Regions from separate parts of the Burkholderia sp. THE68 genome, predicted to be linked through region 1. Evidence: predicted binding sites of a transcription regulator. Region 1 holds the regulator's gene; each other region holds the start of a gene.

Region 1 (5,601 bases):
ATCAGGCCGAGACCCAGCCCGAGGCCGAAGAGATAGATCATCGGATCGGCGAGATTGCCGATCATCGAGGCGATCGCGAGCTTTCTCCAGACGAGATAGTTGCGCAGCCATACCGACATCCAGTGCGTGCCGTTGGCGGGCAGCGCGCTGGACAGCGGCGTGAAGCTTTCCGCGTGCGCCTGCGGCCTGTGCGCGCGCTTTTTGTCGACGCGGGATTGATCGAGCGTATCCATTGATTCAGTCCACCATCTCGCGTCCGGTGAGACGCAAAAACACATCTTCGAGATTTGCCGGGCGATGCAGATAGCGCACGTCCGCGCGGCCCTTCACGCGCGCATGCACGGGCTGCGGGTCGTCGACGTAGCAGAACAGCGTTTCACCGCTGACTTCCATGCGCGCGACCAACGGCGCGAGCTCGGCGGCGAGGGCTTGCGGATCGGGGCCGTAGATCTCGATCACGTCCGAGCCGATCACCGATCCGATGAGATCGCGCGGCCGTCCCTCGGCGATCTTGCGGCCTTCCTCGATCACGCACAGCCGGTCGCAGAGGCGTTCGGCTTCTTCCATGAAGTGCGTCGTCAGGAGGATCGTCTTGCCGCGCGCGAGCAGCGAGCGCAGGCGCTCCCAGATCAGATGCCGCGCCTGCGGATCGAGGCCGGTGGTCGGCTCGTCCATGACGAGGACGTCGGGATCGTTGACGAGCGCACGCGCGAGCGTGAGACGCCGTTTCATGCCGCCCGACAGTTCGCCGACGCGCGCATCGGCCTTGCTCTCCAGCCGCGCGAATTCGAGCAGCGACGGCACGAGCGCGTCCATGCGCGCGCCCGTCAGGCCGAAGTAGCGGCCGAACACGGTCAGGTTCTCGCGCACCGTGAAATCGGGATCGAGATTGTCGAACTGCGGCACGACGCCCACGCGCTCGCGCGCGAAACGGGCGCGAGCGGGCACCGGCTCGCCGACGAGCCGGATCGCGCCGCTGTCGGGCGAGGTGATGCCGAGCAGCATCTTGAGTGTCGTCGTCTTGCCCGCGCCGTTCGGGCCGAGCAGTCCGAAGCATTCGCCGGGGCGCACATCGAACGAGAGACCGTCGACGACAGTGCGATCGCCGTAGTGTTTCCTTACTTCGTTGAACTCGATGGCGGGTGGCGCGCCGCTTTCATCGGACTCGCGTGATGTTTGATCAGTCATGCATTCGTGCCGCAGGAAAATCGCGTAAGGGAAATCCAGCGGGCTAGTGTAATCCATTGCACCAAGGCAGCGCGTCGCTTGCAACCGCATGCGGCGAACGCGAGTCAAAGCTGTGCGGGAAGGTGTCGAACCGGTTCCGGCCGAAAGTGCCAGAGGCTTGTCCGCCGGTGCGCCCGGGGTTCTGGCACGGTGCGAGCTAGCACGTTCGCGGCGGTTAGCGTTTTCCAGCGTTGCCACGTATGGGGCGACACACCATGATGAAGAAACGCCGCAGGTAAATCGCGCTACGCTTCGCATCGAACGGAGCGCGACGGGCAAGTTGGCCAGGGAGGTCACGATGGATAGCTATCGAAAAATCCTGCTGTGCTATGACGGCTCCAGAGAGGGTCGCAAGGCATTGCGGCAAGGCGCGAATCTCGCGCTGGATCTGAATGCCGAGACGCACGTCCTCGCGGTGGTCGACATGCGCTCCAGCATCGCGCAGAGCGCCGGACTGCTAACCGATATGGCCTGCGGACGCTTCGAAGAGGCCGCGCGCGACATCCTGCAGGAAGGCGTGGAATGGCTGCGCGAACGCGGTCTTCAGGCGCAGGGGCATTTCGCGTTCGGCCATCCGATCGACGAAATCGCGGCGCTCGCGGAAAGCCTGCAGGTCGATCTCGTCGTGGTCGGGCATCGGTGCCGCAGCGGACTTGCGCGCTGGTGGATGGGCGCAGGCAACACGCCGCTGCTCGATCGCGTGAAATGCAGCATTCTCGTTGCCGTGTGTCAGGCGGGTGAATCGGCGGAAGCCGAAGACGAAGCGGCTTACGCGGCGAAACCGGTCAAGGCCGAAGCCGGCGCCTGAGCGTGGGCGCTCGACGGATCAGCCGTTGAGATCGACCGCGACGAGCTTCCACGACACGAGTCCGTCGCGGCGGAAAATCGCCGAGTAACGCGCATCGCCGGCGCCGTGCTGATACGTGACGACGAACGTGTTCAGGCTTCGGTAGCCCGCCGTGGTCTGCGGCGGCGCTTTCGGCGCTGGCTGCGCGGCCGTGACAGCGGATGCGGGCGCGTCCGCGGCACTTGCCGATGCGCCGCCATTGCCCGCCTGTGGCGGACGTTCTCCCGGATCGCCGCGCGGTGGAATGCCGTTCAGAATGGCCGCGACGCCGTCCGGGGTTGCGTAAGAATCGACCAGCGGACCGACGAGCGCCGCGCCGATCATCGCTCCGATGATCGCGAGCGGATTGCCGCTTTTCTGGATATCGACACGCCGCGTCAGCAGCGCGGCGACCTGTTCCTTGAGACTCGCGCGCAACGCGGGAAAATCGACGTATTGATTGACTGTCTGCGCGTCGCGCGCATCGGCCGCGCGCTTCACGCGGTCCAGTGCGATGTAAGGTGACGCATAGATGAAACCGAGCGCCGCGACGAGTATCAGGACGACGAGCGCGGCAACGACAGAACGGGTAGTGCGGGACATGCGACGGCGAAGCCTCGTTTGCGGAACGTGAATCCGGGATTGACAGCGCGCAGGCGGTTTATATCCCGGAAATTCACGTTCGGCGTGCGGTTCGCCGCAATATCAGGCGAGGATGCCTCCCGTCAGCCCCGCGTCTTCCTCGGCGATACAGCGGTCGATCATGCGCGACACTTCGTCGATCTTGCCGACCAGAATCACCCTCGATTGTCCGCGATACACCCGCACCGGCGCGCGCTGTTCGGGTTCCGCATGCACCGTGCTGCTCAGCGACACGCGCGCAAAAGCCGGCTGGCGCGACGGCAACGCGGGCATTTCGTCGAAGAGATCGGGCGCGGATTCGGCGCGCGGCGTGCCGCACGTGATCAGCGCGCGCAGATGACGCAAGCGGCCGAACTGACGGAAGGGCAGCAGACGGGCAAAACGTTCCATGATGACTCTCCAGACGATAGGATGCACCGCGGCGCACCGGAACGATGGCCGTCATGCTTGTTGTGTTTGGGACGCCCTGGACGGACGTTGAAGCGGTTGGTGAGGCTATCTTGATATTTGAACGGGACATTTTCCGTCCCGTTGCGAAAATCTCGTGCAATCTGTCTTCGACTTTCGCGCCTCGCCGCCCGCGCGGCGCGCCGTCAGAACTCGCCCGAGCGGATCAGTCCGACGGCGATGCCTTCGAGCGCGAAATCGCTGTTGCCGGAGCGCACGAAAATGTTTTCGTAATCCGGGTTCTCGGCGATCAGTTCGACGCCGTCGGGACGGCGCTTCCAGCGTTTCACCGTGACGTCGTCGCCCAGACGCGCGACGACGATCTGTCCGTCCTTCGCTTCGTTGCGCTTCTGCACGGCGAGCAGGTCGCCATCGAGGATGCCCGCGTCGCGCATCGACAGCCCGCGCACTTTCAACAGATAGTCGGGCTTGTCAGAGAACAGCGCGGGATCGCACGAGTAGTGCTGCGAGATGTGCTCCTGCGCGAGGATCGGGCTACCTGCCGCGACCCGCCCGACGAGCGGCAGCGACAGTTGCATGATGCTCTGATGCGGCAGCGTGAACTGGTGCGGCAACTCCTCGGAGCGGTCGATGCGCGATGCATCGCCGAGCAGCCGGATGCCGCGCGACGAACCCGCCGCCAGCTCGATCACGCCCTTGCGCGCCAGCGCCCGAAGGTGTTCCTCGGCGGAATTCGCCGAGCTGAAACCCAGCTCGGCCGCAATCTCGGCGCGCGTAGGCGGGAAGCCGGTGCGGTCGATCGCACGCTGGATGAGCTCGAACACCTGCTGTTGCCGCGCGGTAAGTTTGGATGTCTTGGTCACTGGCTCAGGTCCCGGATGCACTGTATGAATGGACAGGTGACTGTATTTTTATACAGTATTTCGCGCTTTTCAAGCTTTACTTTAAGTTCGTGCCCGCCAGCCTGCGAAACAGTCGGTTGCCGGGCGCGCGCCCTTTTTCCATCCAGGAATATGCTTCTTAGCAGTTTTTCGTATAAAAAAGTGAATAACGATTATTTTCATTCATATAGACGCCTCGTTAGACTGATTCCGTCAATTCGATAAGACGGAGAACGGGGAATGCAAAGCATCACACTGGGATTAGGCAAGGGCGCGCGGCGTCTGTTCGCGGCAGCGGCGCTGACGGCCGCGAGCTTCGGCATGGTCGCGTCCGCGCACGCGCAGACGTCGTTTCTGAATGTCTCCTACGACCCGACCCGCGAGTTGTATCAGGACTTCAATCAGGCGTTCGCGAAGAAGTGGAAGGCCGATACGGGCGAGACGGTGACCTTCAAGCAGTCGCACGGCGGCTCGGGCGGACAGGCGCGCGCGGTGCTCGACGGCCTGCAGGCGGACGTCGTGACGCTCGCGCTCGCCTATGACATCGATGCGCTCGCTTCCAAGGGCCTCGTCAACGCGGACTGGCAGAAGCGCCTGCCGGACAACGCATCGCCGTACACGTCGACGATCGTGTTTCTCGTGCGCAAGGGCAATCCGAAGCACATCAAGGACTGGGACGATCTGGCCAAGCCGGGCGTGTCGATCGTCACGCCGAACCCGAAGACCTCGGGCGGCGCGCGCTGGAACTATCTGGCTGCGTGGGCCTACGCGCAGCACAAGCCGGGCGGCAACGAGCAGACCGCCAAGGATTTCGTGACCAAGCTCTACAAGAACGCCGGCGTGCTCGATTCCGGCGCGCGCGGCGCCACGACGAGCTTCGTGCAGCGCGGCCAGGGCGACGTACTGATCGCGTGGGAAAACGAGGCGTTTCTCTCGGTGAAGGAGTTCGGCACGGACAAGTTCGAGATCGTGGTGCCGACGGTGAGCATTCTGGCCGAGCCGCCGGTCGCGGTAGTCGACAAGGTCGTCGACAAGCACGGCACGCGCAAGCTCGCCGAAGCCTATCTCAAGTATCTGTATAGCGACGAAGGACAGACCATCGCCGCGCGCAACTTCTATCGGCCGCGTTCGGACAAGGTGCCCGCCGAACTCACGAAGCAGTTTCCGAAGCTGAAGCTCTACACCATCGACGACACGTTCGGCGGCTGGACCAAGGCGCAAAAGACGCACTTCGCCGACGGCGGCGTGTTCGATTCGATCTATCAACCGCAATAAGCAGAAGAAGCGCAAGAAGTGGGCGCAGCGGCGCGTCAATGACGCCGCGCGCCCGAAGCAGCAACGCGTGCCCGACCCCGGCGCGCAACCAAGGATCAATCAAGGATGACGACCCTCACATTCAAGAAGCCGAGCGCGCTTCCCGGGTTCGGCCTGACGCTCGGCATCACGGTGGCGTACTTAAGCCTCGTGGTGCTGATTCCGCTTGCCGCCACCTTCGCGAAGACCGCGACGCTCGACTGGGCGCAGTTCGTGCGCGCGGTGACTTCGCCGCGCGTGCTGGCGTCTTACCGGCTGACGTTCAGCGCGGCGCTCGGCGGCGCGCTCATCAACGCGGTGTTC
Region 2 (5,601 bases), on a different replicon from region 1:
AGCGCTCGTTGAACTCTACGGCGTTATCAACTCGATGAACACTTTGGAGAACACGCCCGACCCGGCTCCCGGTCACGTGTCGATGAAACTATAACCATCGAGCCTTGAGAAGGGCATGGGCTTATTCCTTCGAGGAAATGCGTCCCGCGTGGCGTAGCGTCTGCACCGTTACGTCACGTGGCGCTTGCACGCGAAGTTGCACGGCGAAGGCATGAACCCGGGGAAAAACATGAAACCGGCAAATTTAGGAACCGATGGCTTTTGTGGCTAGTCCTCAAACGGGTTGCTAGCGTCTTTCGTTTCGGTACTGAGGTTGTACTCCGCGCGCGCAGCTTTGAGCACGCGCTCGATGTCACGCTCGAAGCCGACTGCGTTCCCGAAGTTGGTCATGTTCCAGTTGCAGCCTGTTTTATCCGGCTCTTGCAACAGGGGCCGCGGCACACGAATCTTCACTCCGTCCTCGACGACTTCTTGCAGTCGATGAATTCGACGGTCGACCTCTTGCTGAAGCCGCGAAGCATTAAGCGTCTTGCGTATCACCCGAGTCTCCTTTCGAATATCTTAGCCGGTCTAGCGCACTAGCGGTGTACCTCGACCTAGGGTCGAGATGCGGCTTGCCTTCAGAAAACGCTCGATTGGTGCATCAGGGAACATCGCCAAACTAAAGCGCGGGAATCACGGTGTCGCGGCAGCCAATGCCTCGACCTCGATGCATTTGCACCGATACCAACACTTTTGTGTGCCCGCTGCCTCGTTACGCTGCACGTCGATGCTCGTAGTACGGCCGGTCCCTGTCATCGAGGATGGCATACATCGCCTTCAAATCTGACGGATTCGGATTGAGCCACGTTCCGATATTCTCAGCTCTGATGGGCACAATACATCGGTCGTGTCCCGCAGCCTCGACTTCAGGCGGCGGCTCGTCCGTGATGGCAGCGAACGACAGTAGGTCTGGTTGGCCGGGCGCGGTCCATTTCGACCAGAGGCATGCGACGTGCATCAACTGGCCGTTGTTTGGGCGAAACTCGAGGACGACGTTCTCGTCTTTCTCATGTGTCTCCAGCAGCGTGCCTTCCATTTTGGCTTTGCTGACGTTCTCGTAGAAGACATCGACGAGTATCAGGCCATGCGTGTAGCCAAAGCACGGCTTCCAAAAACCTTCGAGGTTGTCCCGACGCGCGTTGTAGGTGCCTGGATACTTCACGTCGTAGTTCGCTGGTTTGCCAGCAATTCGGCACTGGTAACGCATCGGCTTGACCATGTACTTGTCGTTCTCCATGACAAGCACGGGTGCATAGGTTGCAGGAAAAATCCGCGAGTCGCGCGGCTCCGCTTCAGTCCGGCTGAGGTCTTCAAGGCGCCGCAGCGAGGATTCGATTTTGTCTGTCGCGATGCGCTTACTCTCGGTGGCGGCCTTCGTTATCTTCGACTGCAACGTGCGCTCGGCATCTGCGAAGCGGGTTCGCTGCTTAAAGACCTCTTGTTCGAGCTTTGTCGTCTGTTCGGCGTTGAATCGGTCGATGGACGCTTTTATTTCGCGCTCAGTGTCGGTTTGCGGGTCGCGGAAACTGTCGTCGACCGCCTTCGGAATCTTCGCTTTGCTGCCCTCGGCTCGTTCGAAGTAAAGGCGCGCAAATTCCTCGATGTCCATGTGTGCACCGAAAGTCTTCACGTACTTGCGATAGTCCGCCTGGATTTGGGCCGAATAGCACATGCGTGGTCTTCCTTGGTCGATTCGTTGGCTGGCCAGCTCAGAGCGATTCCTTGCACAGCTTCATCATCTTCTGGACCACCGTGCTTGCTCGATTGAGCGTCATCTCGCCGGTGAACAGTGCCGGCACGTCGCTCTGCCGAACCGCGATGCCGGCGTCCTGCAACTCGCGCTTTGCAATCTTCAGCGCAAGCTGCCCGAGGAGCACTCGGTCGAGCCAGTCCATCGCCGCGGCGTTTCGCGCGAGCCAGATGCGACAGCTCTCGACAAGATGGTCGATTCGCCACTCATACGTCAGCGTGTGTGACGCAGCGACGGTTGCGACCAGGAAACACAACAGGTCGGCACGCGCGCCTGGAAGTTCGTCAATGTCGAGTCTGTCCATTTTCGCTGTCAGCTACGCCAGGGGTCCATGTCTTCAATATCAACGCGCTTACTGACCTTCACCGACCCGGCTAATTCCCTAATCGACAGGGTTTTCGCTCTGACGAGCACCTCACCGTCGGGCGTGACGTGCCAGTGTAAGCGCGTACCTGGCTTGGCGTTGAGCACCTTTCTGACTTGAGCGGGGACGGTTGTTCGCCCCCTGGATGAAATTGTGGATTCAGCCATAACACAGCTCCAAATCTTGCATCTCCGAGGGATAAGCACTGGCACTGGCGGTCAGCATAATCCTTGGCGCGTCCAGTGACGACCTAAAAGGGGCAATTCACTGCTTCGGATTTTGAGTTACGATACTGTACAAATATACAGTGTTTTCTTGAAATGGCCCCCTTGCCCCAACACATCGAGTCGATTCATCCGAGCCTCTGGCGCGGGTCTCAGCTCGCCCGTGCATACGGCAGGACAGTCGACACTGGCTATGCGGCCCTGAGTGCCGAGCTGCCCGGTGGCGGCTGGCCACTCGGAGCGTTGGTGGAGTTGCTCCTCCAGCAACCGGGGATAGGCGAGATGCGGTTGTTGAGGCCAGCACTCTCCGAGTTGAGCACCCGACCGGTGGTGCTTTTGCAGGCACCGCACGTTCCTAACGCCTTGGCGTTTTCGTTTCTCGGGCTGCCGATGAACAAGCTGATGAGACTGCGAGCGTCGAAAACGGCGGACGCGCTCTGGTGCGCCGAGCGCGTGCTTCAGGCCAAAACCTGCGGCGCCCTCGTGTTCTGGCAGCAGCACATCCGGGCCGAGGCACTGCGACGGCTTCACCTCGCAGCGCAGGCGACGGAAACCTTGCTGGTGTTAATCAGGCCGCTGGCCAGCGCTCAAGACGCATCGCCGGCGACGCTCCGATTGGGAGTCAGACCGGCTGACGGCGGCCTCGTCGTCGATGTTGTAAAGCGACGAGGCCCGACACGAACCGAAACATTGTCCGTCGCCCTGCAACCGTCACCGATTCTGCTCAGCCCTTATGGCCGTGTTCGTCGCCATCTTCCTGCCCCGGCTTTCGCTGGAGGTGTTCCGTCCGCGGTGGTCACCGCCGACTGAGCACGGGTGCGTCGTGCTGGAGCGCGACAAGGTGATTGTGATGGACGCAGTAGCGCGGGAAGCTGGTGTGCTGCCAGGAATGAAGCGGGGCGGAGTGACAACGCTTTCGCCTGACGCGGCGGTCTACGACCGAAATGTTGAGCGCGAGCGGGAGATGCAACGCGAAGTCGCTTTCGGGTTATTGCGCTTCTCGCCGCAGGTTGCTCTTTGCGACGAAGAAACCATCGTAGTCGACGTGACGGCGAGCCTGCGTCTGTTTGGCGGCATCCGTAGTATCTGTTCGCAGTTGCGAGGCGTCGTCAAGTCGATAGGCGTGACGGCCCGCATGAGCGTCGCACCAACCGGGCAAGGCGCATGGCTGCTGGCAAAGCGAGGTCGATGCCGCGTGCTCAAGATGCGCTCGCTCGAGCGCAATCTCGATGCGCTTCCGTTCATGGTCGTGCAAGAGGTTCGCGCCTACGCGGATTGGTTTCAAGGTCTCGGCTGCCGAGCATTGAGTGACATCCGGCGCCTTCCGCGCGCAGGGCTAAAGAAGAGGTGCGGTGTGGATTTGCTCGACTCTCTGGACCGTGCCTATGGTCTTTCGCCCGAGTTGTATCAGTGGCTCGAAGTGCCCCCAACCTTCAGCGCCCGAACCGAACTGCCCGACCGCGTCGAACACGCCGAAGCCGTGCTTTTCTCCGCGCGGCGCCTCATCGTGCAGCTTTGCGGTTGGTTGAGCGCGCAGCAACTCGCGCTGACACACGCCACTGTATCCCTCGAGCACGAACGCGGCCGACAAGCCGTCGAGCCCACCATTCTTGAAATCGCTCTTGCAGAGCCGACCTGGCATGAAGAGCACCTCATGCGCTTGCTCAAGGAGCGGCTCGGGCGCACTGAACTGTCGGCTGCTGTGCTTGCCGTTCGACTGACGGCCTCCAAAGTAGAGCCGGCAGAGCCGCCGAGCGACTCGCTGTTTCCTGACCCTGGCGGGTCTTCCGAAGACCACAATCGCCTCATCGAACTCCTTGTTGCGAGACTTGGTGCAGAGAACGTGTTGCGGCCGGCGCCGACCTCCGACCACCGGCCGGAGCATGCAAATCGTTGGGTGCCGGTTCAGGATGAAGCGAAGCCAACCATACCGCCGGTAGGACTACCGCGGCCAACCTGGTTGCTCGACGAGCCCGTTCGCCTCATGGTGAAGAACCATCGACCGTTCTATGGTTCGCCGCTTAAACTCGTTTCAACTGGCGAGCGCATTGAAGCAGGTTGGCATGACCGCGAACTGGTTACCCGCGACTATTACGTCGCCGAAGCGGCCGACAAGAGCTGCTACTGGATTTATCGCGAACGGCCGAGCGTGACGTCGGAAGAAGTGCGCTGGTTCCTCCACGGCTTGTTTGGGTAAGCAGGTGTCGTCGTGGACTTCCCCTCGTTGGCGTTGCCGGATTACGCGGAGCTATTCGCGTTCACCAACTTCTCTTTCCTCCATGGCGCCTCCCATGGCGAGGAACTGGTGTTGCGTGCTTCGCAGCTCGGCTATTCGGGGCTTGCCATTACCGATGAGTGTTCCCTCGCGGGAGTAGTCCGCGCTCACGTGCAGGCGAACGAGGAAAAGCTTCCGCTCATCATCGGGTCATTCTTTCAGCTTGTGAACGCGGACAAGAGTCCAGCGTTTGGTCTCATCCTGCTTGCCCAGAATCGCAACGGCTACGGCAATCTCTCCGAGCTCATCACGTTAGGGCGCATGCGGGCAGCCAAGGGCGAGTACCTGCTGACGCCGCACGATATCTCAAGGCCCGAGAGAGAACATGCGCACTTGAGAGGCATGCCGGACTGCCTCGCTATCCTAGTGCCCGACTTCCCTGCAAAAGAAGACGCGCTCGCTGTGCAACTCGAGTGGATGACCGACGTTTTTGCTGAACGCGCCTGGGTGGGCCTCACGTTGCACCAGCGCGCGATGGACGACATTCATCGCGGTGCCGTCGAGTTCGTGGCGGACCAGTACCGGGTACCGGTCGTAGCGACAGGAAACGTCGTCATGCACGTGCGCTCAAGGAAGCCGTTGCAGGACACGATGACGGCGATTCGAATCGGAAAGCCCGTCGCAGATTGTGGCTATGACCTCGCGCCGAACGCGGAAGGACATCTTCGGTCGCGACTGCGTCTTGCGAATCTGTATCCACCGCACACGCTCTCGGAGACGCTCAATATTCTTGAGCGATGCAATTTCTCATTAGATGAGCTTCGATACGAGTATCCGAATGAGCTCGTGCCAGAAGGCTTTACGCATGAAGCTTATCTACGGCAGGAGACCTACATCGGCGCGCATCGAAGGTTTCCGGCTGGCATCCCGCATGCGGTGCAAGAGCAAATCGAGCATGAGCTACATCTCATTCGGGAGCTCCAGTACGAGGCTTACTTCCTCACGG
Region 3 (5,601 bases), 730 kb from region 1:
TCGAGCGTGAGTTCGGTGAGAAAGCGCTCGCGCGTCGGATACGTGGACGCGATGCTCTCCATCTGCAAAATATCGCCGATGCGGATCGCCGCGTCCTCGTGATTGCGTTCGAGGTGCGGCTCGTACCAGCGGCGGATCATTTCGAACTCGGCAGGCCAGCCCGACTCGCGCCCGCAGAGCTTCGCCATCAGGCCGACGAAGCGCGGCCAGTCCTCGCTGGCGCGGGCGGGCGCGGCGAACGATGCGATCGCGCCCGCAGCAACCGCATCCGGCGCGCTCACGCTATCCAGCAGACGCGCAGCGATGGCGGGCCCGATGCCCGGCAGCAATTGCGCGACGCGAAAGCCCGCCACGCGATCGCGCGGATTCTCGGCCCAGCGCAGCACCGAAAGCACGTCCTTCACATGGACGGAATCGAGAAACTTGAGACCGCCGAACTTCACGAACGGAATATTGCGCCGCGTGAGTTCGATTTCGAGCGTCGCGCTGTGATGCGCGGCGCGAAACAGCACCGCCTGCGACTTGAGCCTCATGCCCGACTCGCGCGCCTCCAGCACTTTCTCGACGACATAGCGCGCCTGATCCGCTTCGTCGGCGACGGACACGACGCGCGGCTTTTGCGCCGATGCCTTGTCGGTCCAGAGATTCTTCGTGTAGCGCTCGGACGCGAGCCCGATCACGGCGTTCGACGCCTCCAGGATCGGTTGCGTCGAACGATAGTTGCGATCGAGCGTGACGGTCGCGGCGGGCGGATCGAAATGGCCCGGAAAATCGAGGATATTGCGCACCGTCGCGCCGCGAAACGAGTAGATGGATTGCGCATCGTCGCCGACGACGGTGAGGCCGCGCCCGTCCGGTTTCATCGCGAGCAGGATCGACGCCTGCAGGCGATTGGTGTCCTGATATTCGTCGACGAGCACGTGATCGAAACGGCTCGCGAGATCCGCCGCCACCGACGGCTCCGCCGCGAGATGCGACCAGTAGAGCAGCAGGTCGTCGTAATCGAGCACGCTTTGCGCCTGTTTGGCGGCCACGTAGGCGGCGAACAGGCGCTTGAGATCGGCTTCCCACTCGCGGCACCACGGATACGACTGATCGAGCACGTGGCTGAGCGTCGCGCCCGTATTGACGACGCGCGAGTAGATCGCGAAGCATGTCGACTTGGCCGGAAAGCGCTTCTCCTTCGACGACAAACCGAGCTCGTGCCGCACGAGGTTCATGAGATCGGCGGAATCCTCGCGATCGTTGATCGTGAACGACGGCGCGAGCCCGACGAGGTCGGCGTAATCGCGCAACAACCGCGCGCCGACGCCGTGAAACGTGCCCGACCACGTCAGCCCCTGCGCGATGGCGCTTTTCGTGCCGAGCGCGTTCATCGCGATGCGCGTGACACGGCGTGTCATTTCGAGCGCCGCGCGGCGTGAAAACGTGAGCAGCAGGATGCGATGCGGATCGGCGCCCTTCACGAGCAGATGCGCGACGCGATGCGCGAGCGTGTTCGTCTTGCCCGACCCCGCACCCGCGATGACGAGCAGCGGCCCTCCCGCGCGGCCGGGTTCATCGACGCCGAATTCGACGGCCTGGCGCTGCGCCTCATTGAGCTTCGCGAGATAGTCGGCCACCTGTTTCGCGGCGGAGGCGGAGGCGGCGTCGGCGGTGTCGGGAAGCGTGAGCACGTGAGGAGATGGCGGCGGGAAAAGAGTGACGCACACTGTATATCCATACAACCCGCGCGCGCAAGTCTCTGGCTCGGCAAGGCTTTTGGCCCCAAATGCAACGAGCCCGGTCCGCAGGGAACCGGGCTCGCATCGCTGCAAAAAAGCGCGTGTTACTCCGCCTTCTTCGCGTTCTTCAGCTTCGCGTCGGCGGCGGCTTCGTTGGCTTCGGACTGCGCCTCGGTTTTCTTCTTGTCGGCCTTGGCTTGCGCGACGGCCGCCTTCTTGTCGGCCTTCGTCTGTTCCTTCGCGGCCTTCTGGTCGGCGGCGCTCGGCGCGTCGCTCGTCGTCTGCGCGAACGATGTCGCGCTCACGCTCGCGAACGTCCCCGCGATCAGCGCGGCAAGCAGTGCATGGGTTTTTCTGTTCATCATGTCCTCCCTGTATCTGAGCCGCGAAACCGGACTTCGCCGGTCTCGCGACGCGTCACGTTCAGTGCTGCAGGCCCGTGTCCTTCGGCGTGCTCGGCTCCGTCGCGTTCAATTCCGCCTTGGCGGCGTCCTTGTCCGCCTTGCGGTTGATCTTGGCGTTCTTCACCTCTTCCTTGTATTGCGACTTGGCCTGCTGGTTCTGTGCCTTCAGCTCGGCCTTCGACGCCTTTTTCGACGCGCGATATTCGGCGTTCGCCTCGGCGTTCGCGTTGCGGCGCTGGACGAGCGGATCGGTCGGCGCCGGCGCGACGACGTTCTGCTGCGGCGGCGTCGCCGGCTGCATGGTCTGCGGTTCCATCGGCGCGGGCTGCGGCGCGGTTTGCGCGTAGGCGCCCGAAGCGGCGAGCGTGGCGATGGCGGAACCGATCAAAAGGATTCGTGCGCGAGTCATGAGTTCGTCCTCTCTTTAGTTGGCGTCGGCGGCGCTCTGACAACGGTGAAGCGAGCGATCCGCGCGACTTTTGTCGATTGGAAAGATGACCGAAGCTGCATCGATCAAACGGTCGGACCGGACCTCGATCGGGCAAGTTCTCGAAAACCAGTCATTGTTACCGACGGTTTCATCTGGCTACATTTGCCAGTCGAAGCACTTGCGGTCCGATAACCGGTCCTCGCGATGCCAACAGCACGGCGCATGCCCGGCGCGCCGGCGGCGGTGGTTTATCATGGATGCCTTTCTCCGCTTTCCGTTGCGCCCGCCCCCATGCCGCCACTCCAATTCACCCTCACGGGCGACTTCGTCGAACTCCACAACCTGCTCAAGCTGATGGGCCTCGCGGATAGCGGCGGCTCCGCGAAGGCGCGCGTCGCAATGGGCGACGTCACCGTCGACGGCAAAGTGGAAATGCGCAAGACCTGCAAGATCCGCGCGGGCCAGAAGGTGAAGCTCGACGGCCAGACGATTCACGTGCGCGCGCCCGAATAGCGTCGCCGGAACTTGCGCGCGCACGCCGCGCGATTGAGAAAACCCGGCCATAAGCGAACGCGTCATCGACATGCCGCACGCGACGCAATAAGCTAGTCGTCTTTCGTTCTGGTTTCAGCGCCGGGTTTGCAGCGTCGGTCGTTCCGTCAGCGCGTGTTGCGCATCGCGCTCCGCTCTTTGCCCTTCCGCATTCCAGTCCGGCGGCGTTCAGTGCACTGACTGTCGCGCCGTCTTTGTTTCCATCCGATCAGCCATGCAACCGCACGTCACCCGCGCCACGCGCGCGCATCAAGGACCGCCGAGCCTCTCGCGTCACGCCGTCGACACGGCGCGCCTCGCCGCGCCGCTCGCCATCGCGCAGCTCTCGCAGATGGCGATGGGCGTCACCGACACCATCCTGCTCGGCTCGCTCGGCCCCGACGCGCTCGCCGCCGGCGGCCTCGGCGCGAACCTCTTTTTCGTCGTGGTGACGCTGCTGCAGGGGGTGCTGACATCGGTGTCAGTGTCGGTCGCCCACGCGCGCGGCGCGAACGCCGACGATCGCGTGCCGGGCATCTACTGGACCGGTCTCGTGCTGTCCGTGCTGCTCGCCGTGCCCGCGTTCGTGCTGCTGAGCTACGCCGAGCCGATCCTGCTCGCGTTCCACGAACCGGCGACGCTCGCGAAGAACGTCGGCGAATACTGCGCGGTGTTGCGCTGGGGGACACCTGGCAGTCTCATCGGCGTGGGCATGATGCGCGCGTTTCTGCCCGCGATCGGCGCGGCACGGCGGCTCTTGTGGATCTCGATCGGCGGCGTGTTCGTCAACGGCTTTCTCAACTACGGGCTGATTCACGGCGCGTACGGGCTGCCGCGCGAAGGCTTTCTCGGTTCGGCGGCGGCGACCACGATCACCGTCTGGGGCATCGCGATCGCGCTCGTCGCGGTGCTGCATCTGCGGCCGCGCTACAGGCATTTCGTCGCGCGCGCGCGCCCGCGCCTGCCGCTGATGGGCGAGCTGTTCGGCATCGGCTGGCCGGTCGCGATCACCTACGGCGTCGAATCGACGCTCTTTCTCGCCACCGGCATGATGGTCGGACTGCTCGGCGAAGCGCCGCTCGCCGCGCATCAGATCGCGCTCAACGTCGCATCGGTCGCGTTCATGGTGCCGCTCGCGATCGGCCAGGCGGCGAACGTGCGCGTCGGCTACTGGGTCGGCGCGGGCGTGCCCGTCGCGGCGCGTCACGCGGGCTTCGTCGCGCTGGCGCTCGGCGTCGGCTTCATGATGTGCTCGGGGCTCGTGCTGATCACGGTGCCGCGCGCGATCGTCGGCCTGTATCTGCATCTCGACGACCCCGCCAACGCGCACACCGTCGCGCTCGCGGCGTCGCTGCTCGGCGTAGCGGCGGTGTTCCAGATCGTCGACGGCATGCAGACGGTCGGCTCGGGCTGCCTGCGCGGCCTGAAGGACACGCGCATCCCGATGCTCGCCGCTGCGTTCGGCTACTGGGGCGTCGGCTTTCCGACCGCCTACGTGCTCGCATTCCACTTCGAGCTGGGTCCCAAAGGCCTGTGGTGGGGACTCGCCGCCGGGCTCGCGAGCGTCGCCGTGCTGATGACCTTGCGGTTTCACCGCATCAGCCGCAGGTTCGTCGAGACGGGCGTCGCGCCGAAGCCGGACGACGCCGATGCCGCGAACCCCGCGCCGCACGGCCATGCCTGATAAGCACCCGATCCGCGCGCCGATATGCATAGCACGAATGCTTGGTTGGTCCGCGCGGCGCGCATTGCTAGGATGAACCCGTCTCCTCCTTGAGACATCTGTGACAGGGGTTATCAGCCCGCTTCAGCCAGCGGGCTTTTTTTTCGTCCCTACGCTTTATCTCTGCCTTCCTCGCGGGCGTCCCGCCCGGCCTCGTTCCGATTCCCCTTAAAATAATTTCGAGACGCGCCAAGTCGCGACAATCAAAAACGAGGAATCGAAGTGTCGGAAAGCCGGGGAATGGGGGAAGTTGTCGCGCGTGACATCAGCGCGCCAGTAAGTAGATTCGCCATCGTCATGTTGACGACGTTGCTCGCCGCCTGCGCCACCCGTCCGCCCGCGACGGCGTTCGACCGGCCGGTGAGCCACGCGCTGGCATCGAACGAAGCGACGCCGCTCGCGAACGCACTCGCGCCGCTCGAGCAGCGGCATCCCGATCAGTCCGCCGTGCGCCTGCTGCCGACCGGCACCGATGCGCTGCAGGCGCGCATCGCCCTCGCGCGCGCGGCGACGAAGACGCTCGACATGCAGTACTACATCGCCGAGGAAGACAACACCGGCAAGCTGCTGCTGGGCGCGGCGCTCTATGCGGCGGATCGTGGCGTGCGCGTACGCATGCTGGTCGACGATCTGAACTTCAAGGACATCGACCAGATCATGGCGGCGCTCAACACGCACGACAAGATCGAGATCCGCGTGTTCAACCCGTACGGCAGTGCGCAGCGCAGCTTCTCCGAGCGCACGCAGAACTTCTTCACGAATCTCGGCCACTTCACGCGCCGCATGCAC
Region 4 (5,601 bases), 430 kb from region 1:
TGACGGGACGTGACAAGCGCAAGCAGACACACTCGTTATAGGGTCAAGCGAACAAGTGCATGTGGTGGATGCCTTGGCGATCACAGGCGATGAAGGACGCGGTAGCCTGCGAAAAGCTACGGGGAGCTGGCAAACGAGCTTTGATCCGTAGATGTCCGAATGGGGAAACCCGGCCCGTATGGGTCATCCTAAGCTGAATACATAGGCTTAGTGAAGCGAACGCGGTGAACTGAAACATCTAAGTAACCGCAGGAAAAGAAATCAACCGAGATTCCCAGAGTAGTGGCGAGCGAAATGGGATCAGCCTGTACTCTTTATTTGACTTATTAGCCGAACGCTCTGGAAAGTGCGGCCCTAGCAGGTGATAGCCCTGTAGGCGAAAATAGGTTGAAAGAACTAGGTGTACGACAAGTAGGGCGGGACACGTGAAATCCTGTCTGAAGATGGGGGGACCATCCTCCAAGGCTAAATACTCGTGATCGACCGATAGTGAACCAGTACCGTGAGGGAAAGGCGAAAAGAACCCCGGGAGGGGAGTGAAATAGATCCTGAAACCGCATGCATACAAACAGTCGGAGCCTGGAAACGGGTGACGGCGTACCTTTTGTATAATGGGTCAGCGACTTACGTTCAGTAGCGAGCTTAACTGATTAAGGCAGGCGTAGCGAAAGCGAGTCCGAATAGGGCGATCAGTTGCTGGGCGTAGACCCGAAACCAAGTGATCTATCCATGGCCAGGTTGAAGGTGCGGTAACACGTACTGGAGGACCGAACCCACTAACGTTGAAAAGTTAGGGGATGAGCTGTGGATAGGGGTGAAAGGCTAAACAAACTTGGAAATAGCTGGTTCTCTCCGAAAACTATTTAGGTAGTGCCTCGTGTATCACCTTCGGGGGTAGAGCACTGTCATGGTTGTGGGGTCCATTGCGGATTACTACGCCATAGCAAACTCCGAATACCGAAGAGTGCAATCACGGGAGACAGACATCGGGTGCTAACGTCCGGTGTCAAGAGGGAAACAACCCAGACCGCCAGCTAAGGTCCCAAAGATTGGCTAAGTGGGAAACGAAGTGGGAAGGCTAAAACAGTCAGGAGGTTGGCTTAGAAGCAGCCACCCTTTAAAGAAAGCGTAATAGCTCACTGATCGAGTCGTCCTGCGCGGAAGATGTAACGGGGCTCAAGCCAGTCACCGAAGCTGCGGATACACGTTGAAAGATACGTGTGTGGTAGGAGAGCGTTCCGTAAGCCTGCGAAGGTGCGTTGAAAAGCGTGCTGGAGGTATCGGAAGTGCGAATGCTGACATGAGTAGCGATAAAGGGGGTGAAAAGCCCCCTCGCCGTAAGCCCAAGGTTTCCTACGCAACGTTCATCGGCGTAGGGTGAGTCGGCCCCTAAGGCGAGGCAGAAATGCGTAGCTGATGGGAAGCAGGTCAATATTCCTGCACCATTGTTAGATGCGATGGGGGGACGGATCGCGGAAGGTTGTCCGGGTGTTGGACGTCCCGGTCGCTGCATTGGAGAAGGCGCTTAGGCAAATCCGGGCGCGTAATTCAAGGGTGTGGCGCGAGCTTCTTAGGAAGCGAAGCAATTGGAAGTGGTTCCAAGAAAAGCCTCTAAGCTTCAGTCTAATAGTGACCGTACCGCAAACCGACACAGGTGGGCGAGATGAGTATTCTAAGGCGCTTGAGAGAACTCGGGAGAAGGAACTCGGCAAATTGGTACCGTAACTTCGGGATAAGGTACGCCCTTGTAGCTTGACTGGCCTGCGCCAGGAGGGTGAAAGGGTTGCAATAAACTGGTGGCTGCGACTGTTTAATAAAAACACAGCACTCTGCAAACACGAAAGTGGACGTATAGGGTGTGACGCCTGCCCGGTGCCGGAAGATTAAATGATGGGGTGCAAGCTCTTGATTGAAGTCCCGGTAAACGGCGGCCGTAACTATAACGGTCCTAAGGTAGCGAAATTCCTTGTCGGGTAAGTTCCGACCTGCACGAATGGCGTAACGATGGCCACACTGTCTCCTCCCGAGACTCAGCGAAGTTGAAGTGTTTGTGATGATGCAATCTCCCCGCGGCTAGACGGAAAGACCCCATGAACCTTTACTGTAGCTTTGCATTGGACTTTGAACCGATCTGTGTAGGATAGGTGGGAGGCTATGAAGCGTGAACGCTAGTTTGCGTGGAGCCGTCCTTGAAATACCACCCTGGTTTGTTTGAGGTTCTAACCTTGGTCCATGATCTGGATCGGGGACAGTGCATGGTAGGCAGTTTGACTGGGGCGGTCTCCTCCCAAAGTGTAACGGAGGAGTACGAAGGTACGCTAGGTACGGTCGGAAATCGTGCTGATAGTGCAATGGCATAAGCGTGCTTAACTGCGAGACCGACAAGTCGAGCAGGTGCGAAAGCAGGTCATAGTGATCCGGTGGTTCTGTATGGAAGGGCCATCGCTCAACGGATAAAAGGTACTCTGGGGATAACAGGCTGATACCGCCCAAGAGTTCATATCGACGGCGGTGTTTGGCACCTCGATGTCGGCTCATCTCATCCTGGGGCTGTAGCCGGTCCCAAGGGTATGGCTGTTCGCCATTTAAAGAGGTACGTGAGCTGGGTTTAAAACGTCGTGAGACAGTTTGGTCCCTATCTGCCGTGGGCGTTGGATATTTGAAGGGGGCTGCTCCTAGTACGAGAGGACCGGAGTGGACGAACCTCTGGTGTACCGGTTGTCACGCCAGTGGCATCGCCGGGTAGCTATGTTCGGAAGAGATAACCGCTGAAAGCATCTAAGCGGGAAACTCGCCTTAAGATGAGATATCCCCGGGGCTTCGAGCCCCTTGAAGGGTCGTTCCAGACCAGGACGTTGATAGGTCAGGTGTGTAAGTGCAGTAATGCATTGAGCTAACTGATACTAATTGCCCGTAAGGCTTGATCCTATAACCAGTGTGTTTGTGCCTCCTCAGGAGCCCGCACTGGCGAGTCACAGCGTGTGCGACAATCGCCACCCGAATTCTTTACCGCTTCTTCCCAGATTGGTTGTGCGCCCACAGGCGCTCAACAACAAGTCATGCCTGATGACCATAGCGAGTCGGTCCCACCCCTTCCCATCCCGAACAGGACCGTGAAACGACTCCACGCCGATGATAGTGCGGGTTCCCGTGTGAAAGTAGGTAATCGTCAGGCTCCTCATGCCGCAAACAAAAACCCCACCCCGCAAAGGTGGGGTTTTTGCGTTTCTGCCCCACATCCTTCTCCTCTCCCTTCGTGGCCTGACAGCGTGCGCCGGCCCACCGGTTGTTTACCTTCCCACAGCAAAATACTGTATAAATATACAGTAAAACCAGAGGTCGCCGAGCGCTCGAACCATGAGCAGGCCCTTGTATTCGCGCTGGACGGGGAAACTCATGGGTGCAGCACTTTCATTGCTCGATATCGGGCTGACATCGCATCTGCAGCGTCAGGTCTGGCAGGGCAGTCCGATCAACGATCCCGACTCGAACATCGTCTCGAGCGGTTTTCGGACGCTCGACCTCGCCTTGCCCGGCGCCGGATGGATGCCTGGCTCAGTCACCGAATTGCTGATCGAGGAGAGCGGCGTCGGTGAAATCAGGCTGCTCGCGCACACGCTTCGAGAGCTGACAGCAAGCAAAGGCCGCTCCGTCATATTCGTCGCGCCCCCGTGGAAGCCCAATCTGGCGGCGCTTCGGGCGATGAACATCTCGGTGAACAAACTCGTCTGGGTCAAGGCGCCGGAGGATCAGGTGCTCTGGGCGGCGGAACAGTCGCTGAAGCAGGAAGGCATCGGCGCTGTGCTGATCTGGCTACCGCAAGTGCGTTCAGAAGCGCTGCGAAGGCTGCAAGTGGCGGCTCAGGAAGCGCAGTCGCTGGCGTTCCTGTTCCGCCCGCTCAAAGCGGCGAAGCAATCATCTGCCGCGCCGCTGCGCATGGTCTGCAAGCCGATACTTCCCGCCAACGCGCAGACGATGAACCGTCGCGAATGGATGCAGGCCGTCATGCTCGAGATCGACATCATCAAGCGGCGCGGTCCGTTGCTGGGCAAGCCGTTGCGGTTGAGCGTGCCGTTGCAGATGCCTGCGCTGCCCGAACATATTCGTCGCGCGCATCAGGCAAGGAAAGCACGAGAGGTCAAACATGTTGTGGATAGCGGTGACATTGCCGCTTTTATCGCTCGAAGCAGTCAGGCCGCCATCGATGCCCTCGGCATCGGCGAGTTCGATCTCGCCTGGAGCAGCATCGACGCCGAATGACAGCCGCGTCGACGAAATCGATCAGCCCTGCTTCGCGCTCGCCGATCACGCGCGCATCCTGATGCCCGATCTCGTCGCGTTTAGGCTCGGCGTGCGGCCTGGCTGTACGCGCTCGCATGCGTTCGCGCTGGCGCCCCAGCTGACGTTGCTCGCCGTCGATATTCGCGAAGAGCAGCGCGCACTCGAAGCCGTTGCGCTGGCGTTGCTCGCGTTCACGCCCAAAGTCGTGCTGACCCATGCGAACACGGTGCTGCTCGAAGTCGGCGCGAGCATGCGGCTCTTCGGCGGATTGCGCGCGTTGCTGTCCAGGGTGACGTCGACGGTGAAAGGATGCGGCTTCACCTCGCGCATGGGTTGCGCGCCGACTGCGTGGGGCGCATGGTTGCTGGCGCACGCGCGCACGCGTCGTGTGGCGCGTCGCGTGCGTATCGTGAAAGAGACGACGCTCATACGCGTGCTCGATGAGCTGCCCGTAACGCTCGTGCCGTCGGCGCATTCGCACGGCAACGCGTTCGAACAGATCGGCTGTGCGACGCTTGCCGATTTGCGCCGTCTGCCGCGCAAGGGTGTCGCGCGACGGTTCGGGCAAGGCGTCCTGCAATGGCTCGCGCAGGCATACGGACAGGCGCCCGACCCGCGCGAGGCGTTTTGCGCGCCGGCGTCGTTCGAAGCGCGGCTCGAACTGCAGGCGCGCGTGGAAAACGCCGACGCGTTGTTGTTCGCCGCCCGCCGTCTCGTGCTGCAACTCGCAGGCTGGCTGAGCGCGCATCATGCGGCCGTCAGCGAATTCTCGCTGTTGCTCGAGCACGAACTGGCCGCCCGTCATGCGCCGAAAACGTCGACGTTCAAGGTGGCGTGGGCCGTACCGACGCGCGAAGCCGATCACATCCTCTGGCTGTTGCGCGAGAAGCTGAATCAGACGACGCTCGCAGCGCCCGTGATCGAAATGAAGCTTCTGGCCGACAAGATCAGCGAACACGCGCCGCCGCCCGACACCCTGTTTCCGATGCCAGGTTCCGACAGTGAATCGATGGCGCAACTGCTCGAACGTCTGAGCGCGCGGCTCGGCGCCGAGAATGTCGTGCAACTGGTCGCGCGGGACGATCACCGGCCCGAAGCGGCGATGACGGTCGAAGCCTGTAAGCCCGGGCACGAAGCAAAGTCGAAGCGAGGAAAGAAGTCGCTGGAGGCTCAAACAGCAAAAACGAGCGCGCCGATCGAGACGGAAGCAGAGACAGAAGCCGAAGCGCCAACCGAATCCGACGTGCCGCTCGCGCTTCCCGATCTGGCCGTTCCTTCGCAGCCGCGGCCTTCGTGGATACTCGAAACGCCCCAAAAGCT

What was found. The regulator LexA, encoded in region 1, represses DNA repair genes until DNA is damaged. The targets are predictions, from matches to a motif close to ACTGTATNNNNATACAGT.
Region 2: the regulator LexA is predicted to act here: its motif matches at 2,448-2,465, upstream of imuA (translesion DNA synthesis-associated protein ImuA).
Region 3: the regulator LexA is predicted to act here: its motif matches at 1,711-1,728, upstream of BTHE68_RS09330 (ATP-dependent helicase).
Region 4: the regulator LexA is predicted to act here: its motif matches at 3,311-3,328, upstream of imuA (translesion DNA synthesis-associated protein ImuA).

Annotation. Positions count from the first base shown of each region.
Region 1 covers NZ_AP022315.1:1,229,948-1,235,548, forward strand. The annotation lists gene BTHE68_RS05865 (ABC transporter permease) at 1-233, opposite strand, end outside; gene nodI (nodulation factor ABC transporter ATP-binding protein NodI) at 238-1,188, opposite strand; gene BTHE68_RS05875 (universal stress protein) at 1,526-2,035, shown strand; gene BTHE68_RS05880 (DUF2939 domain-containing protein) at 2,054-2,656, opposite strand; gene BTHE68_RS05885 (hypothetical protein) at 2,759-3,085, opposite strand; gene lexA (transcriptional repressor LexA) at 3,289-3,966, opposite strand; gene BTHE68_RS05895 (sulfate ABC transporter substrate-binding protein) at 4,225-5,259, shown strand; gene cysT (sulfate ABC transporter permease subunit CysT) at 5,365-5,601, shown strand, end outside.
Region 2 covers NZ_AP022319.1:739,695-745,295, reverse strand. The annotation lists gene BTHE68_RS31925 (hypothetical protein) at 1-94, shown strand, start outside; gene BTHE68_RS31920 (hypothetical protein) at 268-540, opposite strand; gene BTHE68_RS31915 (SOS response-associated peptidase family protein) at 755-1,714, opposite strand; gene BTHE68_RS31910 (hypothetical protein) at 1,752-2,096, opposite strand; gene BTHE68_RS31905 (AbrB/MazE/SpoVT family DNA-binding domain-containing protein) at 2,105-2,323, opposite strand; gene imuA (translesion DNA synthesis-associated protein ImuA) at 2,477-3,190, shown strand; gene BTHE68_RS31895 (Y-family DNA polymerase) at 3,114-4,577, shown strand; gene BTHE68_RS31890 (error-prone DNA polymerase) at 4,590-5,601, shown strand, end outside.
Region 3 covers NZ_AP022315.1:1,963,981-1,969,581, forward strand. The annotation lists gene BTHE68_RS09330 (ATP-dependent helicase) at 1-1,676, opposite strand, end outside; gene BTHE68_RS09335 (hypothetical protein) at 1,829-2,086, opposite strand; gene BTHE68_RS09340 (flagellar biosynthesis protein FlhF) at 2,148-2,537, opposite strand; gene BTHE68_RS09345 (RNA-binding S4 domain-containing protein) at 2,850-3,071, shown strand; gene BTHE68_RS09350 (MATE family efflux transporter) at 3,325-4,773, shown strand; gene BTHE68_RS09355 (phospholipase D family protein) at 5,053-5,601, shown strand, end outside.
Region 4 covers NZ_AP022315.1:1,660,415-1,666,015, reverse strand. The annotation lists rRNA gene BTHE68_RS07870 (23S ribosomal RNA) at 42-2,928, shown strand; rRNA gene rrf (5S ribosomal RNA) at 3,063-3,175, shown strand; gene imuA (translesion DNA synthesis-associated protein ImuA) at 3,397-4,260, shown strand; gene BTHE68_RS07855 (Y-family DNA polymerase) at 4,145-5,601, shown strand, end outside.